One region of the Mesobacillus sp. AQ2 genome, then DNA from elsewhere that is predicted to be linked to it. Evidence: a T-box and tRNA genes for the amino acid it is inferred to sense, from the RefSeq annotation. Region 1 holds a T-box; the other holds one or more tRNA genes.
What was found. A T-box is a leader RNA that pairs with one kind of tRNA and senses whether it is charged. The one in region 1 lies ahead of serS (serine--tRNA ligase), so its partner is inferred to be a tRNA-Ser.

Region 1 (4,405 bases):
AAAGGCAAGAAAACTCTTCCGGTAACGAAGGGCAAGGAAGACAGCGTGAAGATCCAGTCAAAAAAGGCGATCTCCATGGTAATCAGAAATGGCGAAAAAGATCAATATAAGCCAGTGCTCGTTCTGGATAAAAAGAAGCTTAACAAAGATGGTGAGCTGACTGCTCCAATCAAAAAAGGCGAACAAGTCGGCTATATGACTGTTAAGAATACCCAAGATGAAAAGATCAGCTTCCTGACTGAAGATGGCCAAAAAGAAATTCAGGTTCCAGTCGTTGCTGCTGAAAGCGTGGAAAAAGCAAACTGGTTCGTGCTTACAATGCGTGGAATCGGCGGGTTCTTTGGAGACCTGTTTGGCGGCGTTGCTGATACGGTAAAAGGTTGGTTTTAATGAATAATCAAAGGTTTCCTGTCTTGACAGGAAACCTTTTTTATTGTTTATTTTCAATAGGGGTAGCTGTAATTCCGACTAAAAAAGTCCGAATATCCAGTTATTTGTATTTGCTTTACATAGTAATCCCTTAAAAGGGACAAGGGGGAGTAAGAATGAGGACAGGTACTGATCGTGTTAAACGTGGTATGGCAGAAATGCAAAAGGGCGGCGTCATTATGGATGTTGTCAATGCCGAGCAGGCAAAGATTGCTGAAGAAGCAGGTGCGGTTGCCGTAATGGCACTTGAGCGTGTTCCTTCAGATATCCGTGCAGCTGGCGGTGTAGCAAGAATGGCTGACCCGAGAATCGTTGAAGAAGTGATGGGTGCTGTCACGATTCCCGTTATGGCAAAAGCAAGGATTGGACATATTGTAGAAGCACGTGTGCTAGAAGCAATGGGCGTTGATTATATCGATGAAAGTGAAGTTTTGACTCCGGCAGATGAGGAGTACCACCTGAATAAAAGAGATTACACAGTTCCGTTCGTCTGCGGATGCCGCGATCTTGGCGAAGCAGCCAGAAGGATTGGCGAGGGAGCATCCATGCTTCGTACAAAGGGTGAGCCAGGCACTGGAAACATCGTTGAAGCTGTTCGCCATATCCGCAAGGTGAACGCACAGGTTCGCAAAGTAGTCGCAATGGATATTGATGAGCTTATGACAGAAGCTAAGCTTCTTGGAGCGCCATATGAGCTTCTTCTTGAAATCAAGGAGCTTGGACGTCTCCCGGTCGTCAACTTTGCAGCAGGAGGCGTAGCAACGCCCGCAGACGCAGCATTGATGATGCAGCTTGGTGCTGATGGAGTATTTGTTGGATCTGGTATCTTCAAATCTGATAATCCAGCGAAGTTTGCAAAGGCAATTGTCGAAGCAACGACACATTATCAGGATTATGAATTGATTGCGAACATTTCGAAAGGCCTTGGCATCCCGATGAAGGGCATGGAGATTTCATCATTGGCCCCTGAAGCCCGCATGCAGGATCGCGGCTGGTAAGGAGTATCAATATGGTGAAAATCGGAGTACTAGGCCTTCAAGGGGCTGTCCGTGAGCATATATGGGCAATCGAGGCTTCTGGGGCAGAGGGCGTAGTTGTTAAACGTCCCGGTCAGCTGGAAGAGATAGACGGATTGATCATTCCAGGCGGAGAAAGCACGGCCATTCGCCGTCTGATTGATAAGTATGGATTCATGGACGAGTTGAAAAAATTCGCTGCAGATGGCAAGCCAATGTTCGGGACCTGCGCAGGATTGATCTTGCTGTCGAACGACCTGGTTGGCTATGATGAACCGCATATCGGTGTCATGGATGTGAAAGTGGAACGCAACTCGTTCGGGCGCCAGCGTGAGAGTTTTGAAGCAGATATCGATATTTCCGGAGTGGCTGACAATTTTTCCGCCGTATTCATCCGGGCTCCTCATATCGTGGAAGCGGGTGAGAATGTCGAAGTGCTTGCAAAGCATAATGACAGGATTGTCGCTGCCCGTGATGGTCAATTCCTCGGCTGTTCCTTCCATCCGGAATTGACAGATGATTTTCGGCTCATGAATTACTTTGTTAAAATGGTAGAAGAGTCTAAGAGTAAAAATTTTGCATAAACTGCTTGCATGCTGAACATAATTGTAGTAAATTATGAATTAAAATTCGATAGTAAAAGCGATGAGAGGGAATAGTAGCTTGTTTCCATTCCGAAGAGAACCGGTGGTTGGTGCAAACCGGTGTCTGGAACAAACGAATCCGCCCTCGAGCAGAGTATGGAACGCCATATGGCCAGTAAATACTCTCGGTAAAAACCGTTATTTTATGAGTGGAAGGCATTTTTGCCTTCAACTAGGGTGGCAACGCGGGTTAACTCTCGTCCCTTTTTGGGGACGGGAGTTTTTTATTTTATCAAAAGCTTTTTACTGCATATCAAAAAGGGAGGGATTCGCAGTGTTAGACGTAAAGTATTTAAGGGCGAATTTTGAAGAAGTAAAACAGAAGCTTCAGCACCGTGGCGAAGACTTGACTGATTTTGGAAAGTTTGAGGACCTGGATGTCAAGCGCAGGGAATTGATCCTTGAAGCTGAACAGCTGAAGAGCAGGAGGAATGAAGTATCCCAGCAGGTTGCGCAGCTTAAGCGTGAAAAGCAGGATGCAGACCACCTGATTGCGGAAATGCGTGAAGTAGGCGACAAAATCAAGGTGCTGGATGATCAATTGCGTGAGGTCGAGGAAGAGCTCGAGGCATTGATGCTTAGCATTCCGAATATCCCGCATGAAAGTGTTCCAGTTGGCGAAACAGAAGACGATAACGTGGAAATTCGCAAATGGGGCGAAGTCCGTGACTTTGAATTTGAAGCTAAGCCGCACTGGGAAATCGCAGACCATCTGAAAATCCTTGATTTTGAACGTGCAGGAAAAGTAACAGGCAGCCGTTTTGTCTTTTACAAAGGCTTAGGCGCACGCCTTGAGCGCGCATTGATGAGCTTCATGCTTGACCTGCATGTGGATGAGCATGGCTACAAGGAAATCCTTCCTCCGTACATGGTCAACCGCGCAAGCATGACAGGAACAGGACAGCTGCCTAAGTTTGAAGAGGATGCATTCCGCATCGAGAGCGAAGATTACTTCCTGATCCCGACAGCCGAGGTGCCTGTCACGAATATGCACCGTGACGAGATCCTGAGCGGTGAAGAGCTGCCAGTCAATTATGCAGCATACAGTGCATGTTTCCGTTCTGAGGCAGGATCCGCCGGACGAGATACACGCGGTTTGATCCGCCAGCATCAGTTCAACAAAGTGGAGTTGGTGAAGTTTGTTAAGCCTGAAGACTCTTATGACGAGCTGGAAAAGCTGACTGGACACGCCGAAAAGGTGCTTCAGCTGTTAGGCCTGCCATACCGCGTTTTGAGCATGTGCTCTGCTGACCTCGGCTTTACTGCTGCTAAGAAGTATGATATCGAAGTCTGGATTCCAAGCTACGGCACGTATAGGGAAATCTCTTCTTGCAGTAACTTTGAAAGCTTCCAGGCAAGACGTGCGAATATCCGGTTCCGCCGCGAGCCTAAGGCAAAGCCTGAACATGTGCATACCTTGAACGGATCCGGCCTTGCGATTGGCCGTACAGTTGCCGCGATTCTCGAGAACTACCAGCAGGCTGATGGAAGTGTCATCATTCCAGAAGCACTGCGTCCATACATGGGCAATAGGGAAGTTATTGCTCCTGAATAAGTTTCATTAATAAGCGGTTTAAACTTTGATTAGTGTCTAGATCCAACGCCTAGCTCCTCGAGTTGCTTGTCCAGTTTCGCCTCCTAAAAACTCCGAAACTTCAACTCCGCCGGCAGAAGCAAAAAGCGCTTCTTTGTCGGAGTCTCCAGTTTCTGCGTTTCTGGGCAGTCGGCTATACATTTCGATTTCGGTCCGTCCAATGAAGTCAAAGAACGACTTCACTGGTCGGCCCTCCGTGGCACACGATGTGCTAGACCCGCCAGCCACAGGACGTGGCGTTTTTAGGCGGGCAGCGCTTGTCGGAGCTGACCAAGGCGTTTCCGCTTTTCTTTTGGGCAGGATTCATTCCTGCCCAAAAAAACTTTTAAAGAATTGTTGACTCGTTTTTGAATACGTGATATTATATTTCTTGTCTCGGAGGTATACCCAAGTCCGGCTGAAGGGATCGGTCTTGAAAACCGACAGGCGGGTAACACCGCGCGGGGGTTCGAATCCCTCTACCTCCTCCATTTAATTTTTCAATTAAAGCATTAACGCATAAAACAATTTGGAGATTGTGTAAGGAAACCCGTTACTATGTAGCGGGTTTTTTTATATATTATAACTGGACGTTGATAGTAGAGAAATAAACGGATAAACTTCACTAAAATTTGGAGCTTCCCTTATTTCCTTTTCATTTATTAAATTCAACTCATTGGATTTTGTCTTATATAGAACAGTTAACCGGAATATCTCCTCTTATTTTTGCTTTAAAAACTATA
Region 2 (4,405 bases), 220 kb from region 1:
TCCCCTGGCAGAACTCGTGAAAATCGATCCTAAATCTGTTGGTGTCGGTCAATACCAGCATGATGTAAGCCAGAAGAAACTATCCGAATCCCTGACATTCGTTGTAGAAACGGCAGTTAACCAGGTGGGTGTTAACGTAAACACAGCCTCATCATCATTGTTGCAATATGTATCAGGACTATCAAAGACGGTTGCCAATAACATCATCAAGAAGCGAGAAGAGGAAGGGAAGTTCACGAGCCGGGCACAGCTTAAAAAAATCCCGCGCCTTGGAGCCAAGACCTATGAACAGGCAATTGGATTCCTTCGTGTCATTGACGGAAAAGAACCGCTTGACCGCACTGGCATCCACCCGGAAAGCTATGGCGAGGTAAAGCAGCTGCTTGACAGTCTCGGATTTAAAACGTCTGATCTAGGGACATCCGCACTGAAGGATGCTTTAGGGCAAATCAATATCGATCAGACAGCTGACCAGCTTGGAATCGGTAAACTGACGCTTAAGGACATCATTGACGCTCTCGTCCGTCCAGAAAGAGACCCGCGTGATGAACTTCCAGCTCCGCTTCTAAAGAAAGATGTTCTAAAGCTGGAGGATCTAAAACCAGGGATGGAGCTTCAGGGGACTGTAAGAAATGTAGTGGATTTCGGAGCTTTTGTGGATATCGGCGTTAAACAGGATGGCCTTGTCCATATCTCCAAACTAAGCAACCGCTTTGTAAAACACCCATTGGATATTGTCTCGGTAGGCGATGTAGTAACAGTATGGGTAGACAGTGTAGACCAGAAAAAAGGCCGTGTCGCTTTGACAATGCTGAAGCCCGATCAAGCAAAATAAAGAAGACTGCAGTCAATCCTGCAGTCTTTTTCACTACTCCTGTTTCTTTCTATAAAAAAACCAACATTGATTTAAGAGTTTGATTTGATAACGATTTTTTTCATAGAAGGCTCGTTTCATTTGATTCTGGAACCAGACTGGCATAAACAATACCTCCTTAAGATAAATACGGTAAAAGGTAACATTAATATATGCTATAATGGGTTGTCAGGTTTCTAAAAAGGCAGGAGTTCTTAAATGACAGACCAAGAATTGCAGAATCTTGTTAGTAAAATCTCAGATGACTATTTCCAAAAGCCTTTCAGGCATAAAGCCTTCTTCAATTCCCGACTTCGAACCACCGGCGGCAGGTACATGCTGAATAGCCACAATATCGAAATTAACAAAAAGTATTTCGAACAGCTTGGAGAAGAGGAGCTTATCGGTATTATCAAGCATGAGCTTTGCCATTACCATCTTCACCTGGAAGGGAAAGGCTATAAGCATCGAGACAATGATTTTAGGAAATTGCTCAAACAAGTAGATGCACCCAGATTTTGTTCCACTCTGCCTGAGGAAAAGAAACGAAAATCAAAGAGCCAAAAGTTCCTGATTTATCAATGCAGCAAATGTAAGTTGGACTATCGCAGGAAAAGATCCATTAACACTTCAAAATATGTTTGCGGAAAATGCAGGGGAAAGCTGGTCAAGGTCAAAGAAATAGTTGTAGATTAAGGTTTCCAGGCATTCAAGCTCGGGTTCGAAAAATATTAAAAACATGGTTGACTTTTGCTGGGCTGCTCCCTATAATAGTAAGAGTCGATAAGACGTCATCATGAAATAACGCAAGAAGAAATGCTGCTATTCCGCAGTAGCTCAGTGGTAGAGCACTCGGCTGTTAACCGAGCGGTCGTAGGTTCGAATCCTACCTGCGGAGCCATTAATTTTTTCGAGGTATGGGGAAGTACTCAAGAGGCTGAAGAGGCGCCCCTGCTAAGGGTGTAGGTCGGGTAACCGGCGCGAGGGTTCAAATCCCTCCTTCTCCGCCAGAACATTTCATATATGGCCCCTTGGTCAAGCGGTTAAGACACCGCCCTTTCACGGCGGTAACACGGGTTCGAATCCCGTAGGGGTCACCATTTGCAAAAAAAACAAAAAATATCTTCAATGGTCCCGTGGTGTAGCGGTTAACATGCCTGCCTGTCACGCAGGAGATCGCCGGTTCGATCCCGGTCGGGACCGCCATTTTCATTGGGCTATAGCCAAGCGGTAAGGCAACGGACTTTGACTCCGTCATGCGTTGGTTCGAATCCAGCTAGCCCAGCCATTTTTTTGAGCCATTAGCTCAGTCGGCAGAGCAGATTGCTCGCTGCATTGAGTTTTCTTCCCTGGCAATCTGCGAGAAAGACCGAAGGTCTTTTGAGCATCAGATGCGATGAGGGAAAATAAATGGGTGGATACAATCTTTGTTCCACTTCAAAAATGAGCCATTAGCTCAGTCGGTAGAGCATCTGACTTTTAATCAGAGGGTCGAAGGTTCGAGTCCTTCATGGCTCACCAGTTTTTTTACAACAGTTGAAAAAACTTTCTCTGGATTCTGCTTAGGCGGGATGATATTAATACGCGGGTGTGGCGGAATTGGCAGACGCACCAGACTTAGGATCTGGCGCCGCAAGGCGTGGGGGTTCGACTCCCTTCACCCGCACCATTAATTACCTGTTGATTAATGCGTTTGAATCAGTTAAGATATAAACCTGTCATGTTATGCGGTCGTGGCGGAATGGCAGACGCGCTAGGTTGAGGGCCTAGTGGGGGCAACCCCGTGGAGGTTCAAGTCCTCTCGGCCGCACCAAAAAAGATATTGACACACTTAAACGATTGTGTTAATATATATAAGTTGCTATTAAAACATTATGCGCCCGTAGCTCAATTGGATAGAGCGTCTGACTACGGATCAGAAGGTTATGGGTTCGACTCCTTTCGGGCGCGCCATTATATTTTCTCTTTATCGGGGAGTAGCTCAGCTTGGTAGAGCACTTGGTTTGGGACCAAGGGGTCGCAGGTTCGAATCCTGTCTTCCCGACCATCAGCAACTAATATCATATGCGGGTGTAGTTTACTGGTAAAACCTCAGCCTTCCAAGCTGATGTAGTGGGTTCGATTCCCATCACCCGCTCCAGTTTAATTGTTCTTTGAAAACTAAACAAACAAGCGTCAACAAACAATAAATTATCATGCTTCTATTAATAGAAGACATGAGCCAACGTTTTAACTTATGAGCTAACTCATAACTCTTTCTTGGAGAGTTTGATCCTGGCTCAGGACGAACGCTGGCGGCGTGCCTAATACATGCAAGTCGAGCGGATCTTCATTAGCTTGCTTTTGAAGATCAGCGGCGGACGGGTGAGTAACACGTGGGCAACCTGCCTGTAAGACTGGGATAACTTCGGGAAACCGGAGCTAATACCGGATAATCCTTTCCCTCACATGAGGGAAAGCTGAAAGACGGTTTCGGCTGTCACTTACAGATGGGCCCGCGGCGCATTAGCTAGTTGGTGAGGTAACGGCTCACCAAGGCAACGATGCGTAGCCGACCTGAGAGGGTGATCGGCCACACTGGGACTGAGACACGGCCCAGACTCCTACGGGAGGCAGCAGTAGGGAATCTTCCGCAATGGACGAAAGTCTGACGGAGCAACGCCGCGTGAACGATGAAGGCTTTCGGGTCGTAAAGTTCTGTTGTCAGGGAAGAACAAGTACCGGAGTAACTGCCGGTACCTTGACGGTACCTGACCAGAAAGCCACGGCTAACTACGTGCCAGCAGCCGCGGTAATACGTAGGTGGCAAGCGTTGTCCGGAATTATTGGGCGTAAAGCGCGCGCAGGCGGTTCCTTAAGTCTGATGTGAAAGCCCCCGGCTCAACCGGGGAGGGTCATTGGAAACTGGGGAACTTGAGTGCAGAAGAGGAGAGCGGAATTCCACGTGTAGCGGTGAAATGCGTAGAGATGTGGAGGAACACCAGTGGCGAAGGCGGCTCTCTGGTCTGTAACTGACGCTGAGGCGCGAAAGCGTGGGGAGCGAACAGGATTAGATACCCTGGTAGTCCACGCCGTAAACGATGAGTGCTAAGTGTTAGAGGGTTTCCGCCCTTTAGTGCTGCAGCAAACGCATTAAGCACTCCGCCTGGGGAGTACGGCCGCAAGGCTGAAACTCAAAGGAATTGACGGGGGCCCGCACAAGCGGTGGAGCATGTGGTTTAATTCGAAGCAACGCGAAGAACCTTACCAGGTCTTGACATCCTCTGACAACCCTAGAGATAGGGCGTTCCCCTTCGGGGGACAGAGTGACAGGTGGTGCATGGTTGTCGTCAGCTCGTGTCGTGAGATGTTGGGTTAAGTCCCGCAACGAGCGCAACCCTTGATCTTAGTTGCCAGCATTCAGTTGGGCACTCTAAGGTGACTGCCGGTGACAAACCGGAGGAAGGTGGGGATGACGTCAAATCATCATGCCCCTTATGACCTGGGCTACACACGTGCTACAATGGATGGAACAAAGGGTCGCGAAGCCGCGAGGTGAAGCCAATCCCATAA

Region 2: it has a tRNA-Ser gene. The T-box ahead of serS (serine--tRNA ligase) is inferred to sense a tRNA for this amino acid. The anticodon was not compared.

Annotation. Positions count from the first base shown of each region.
Region 1 is NZ_CP126080.1:20,809-25,213, forward strand. It holds gene QNH36_RS00085 (serine hydrolase) at 1-390, shown strand, start outside; gene pdxS (pyridoxal 5'-phosphate synthase lyase subunit PdxS) at 546-1,427, shown strand; gene pdxT (pyridoxal 5'-phosphate synthase glutaminase subunit PdxT) at 1,439-2,029, shown strand; T-box leader at 2,082-2,297, shown strand; gene serS (serine--tRNA ligase) at 2,364-3,644, shown strand; tRNA gene QNH36_RS00105 (tRNA-Ser) at 4,061-4,153, shown strand.
Region 2 is NZ_CP126080.1:244,140-248,544, forward strand. It holds gene QNH36_RS01325 (Tex family protein) at 1-835, shown strand, start outside; gene cmpA (cortex morphogenetic protein CmpA) at 869-979, opposite strand; gene QNH36_RS01335 (SprT family protein) at 1,073-1,549, shown strand; tRNA gene QNH36_RS01340 (tRNA-Asn) at 1,680-1,754, shown strand; tRNA gene QNH36_RS01345 (tRNA-Ser) at 1,773-1,863, shown strand; tRNA gene QNH36_RS01350 (tRNA-Glu) at 1,879-1,953, shown strand; tRNA gene QNH36_RS01355 (tRNA-Asp) at 1,984-2,059, shown strand; tRNA gene QNH36_RS01360 (tRNA-Gln) at 2,067-2,141, shown strand; tRNA gene QNH36_RS01365 (tRNA-Lys) at 2,299-2,374, shown strand; tRNA gene QNH36_RS01370 (tRNA-Leu) at 2,438-2,522, shown strand; tRNA gene QNH36_RS01375 (tRNA-Leu) at 2,581-2,666, shown strand; tRNA gene QNH36_RS01380 (tRNA-Arg) at 2,730-2,806, shown strand; tRNA gene QNH36_RS01385 (tRNA-Pro) at 2,824-2,900, shown strand; tRNA gene QNH36_RS01390 (tRNA-Gly) at 2,920-2,993, shown strand; rRNA gene QNH36_RS01395 (16S ribosomal RNA) at 3,110-4,405, shown strand, end outside.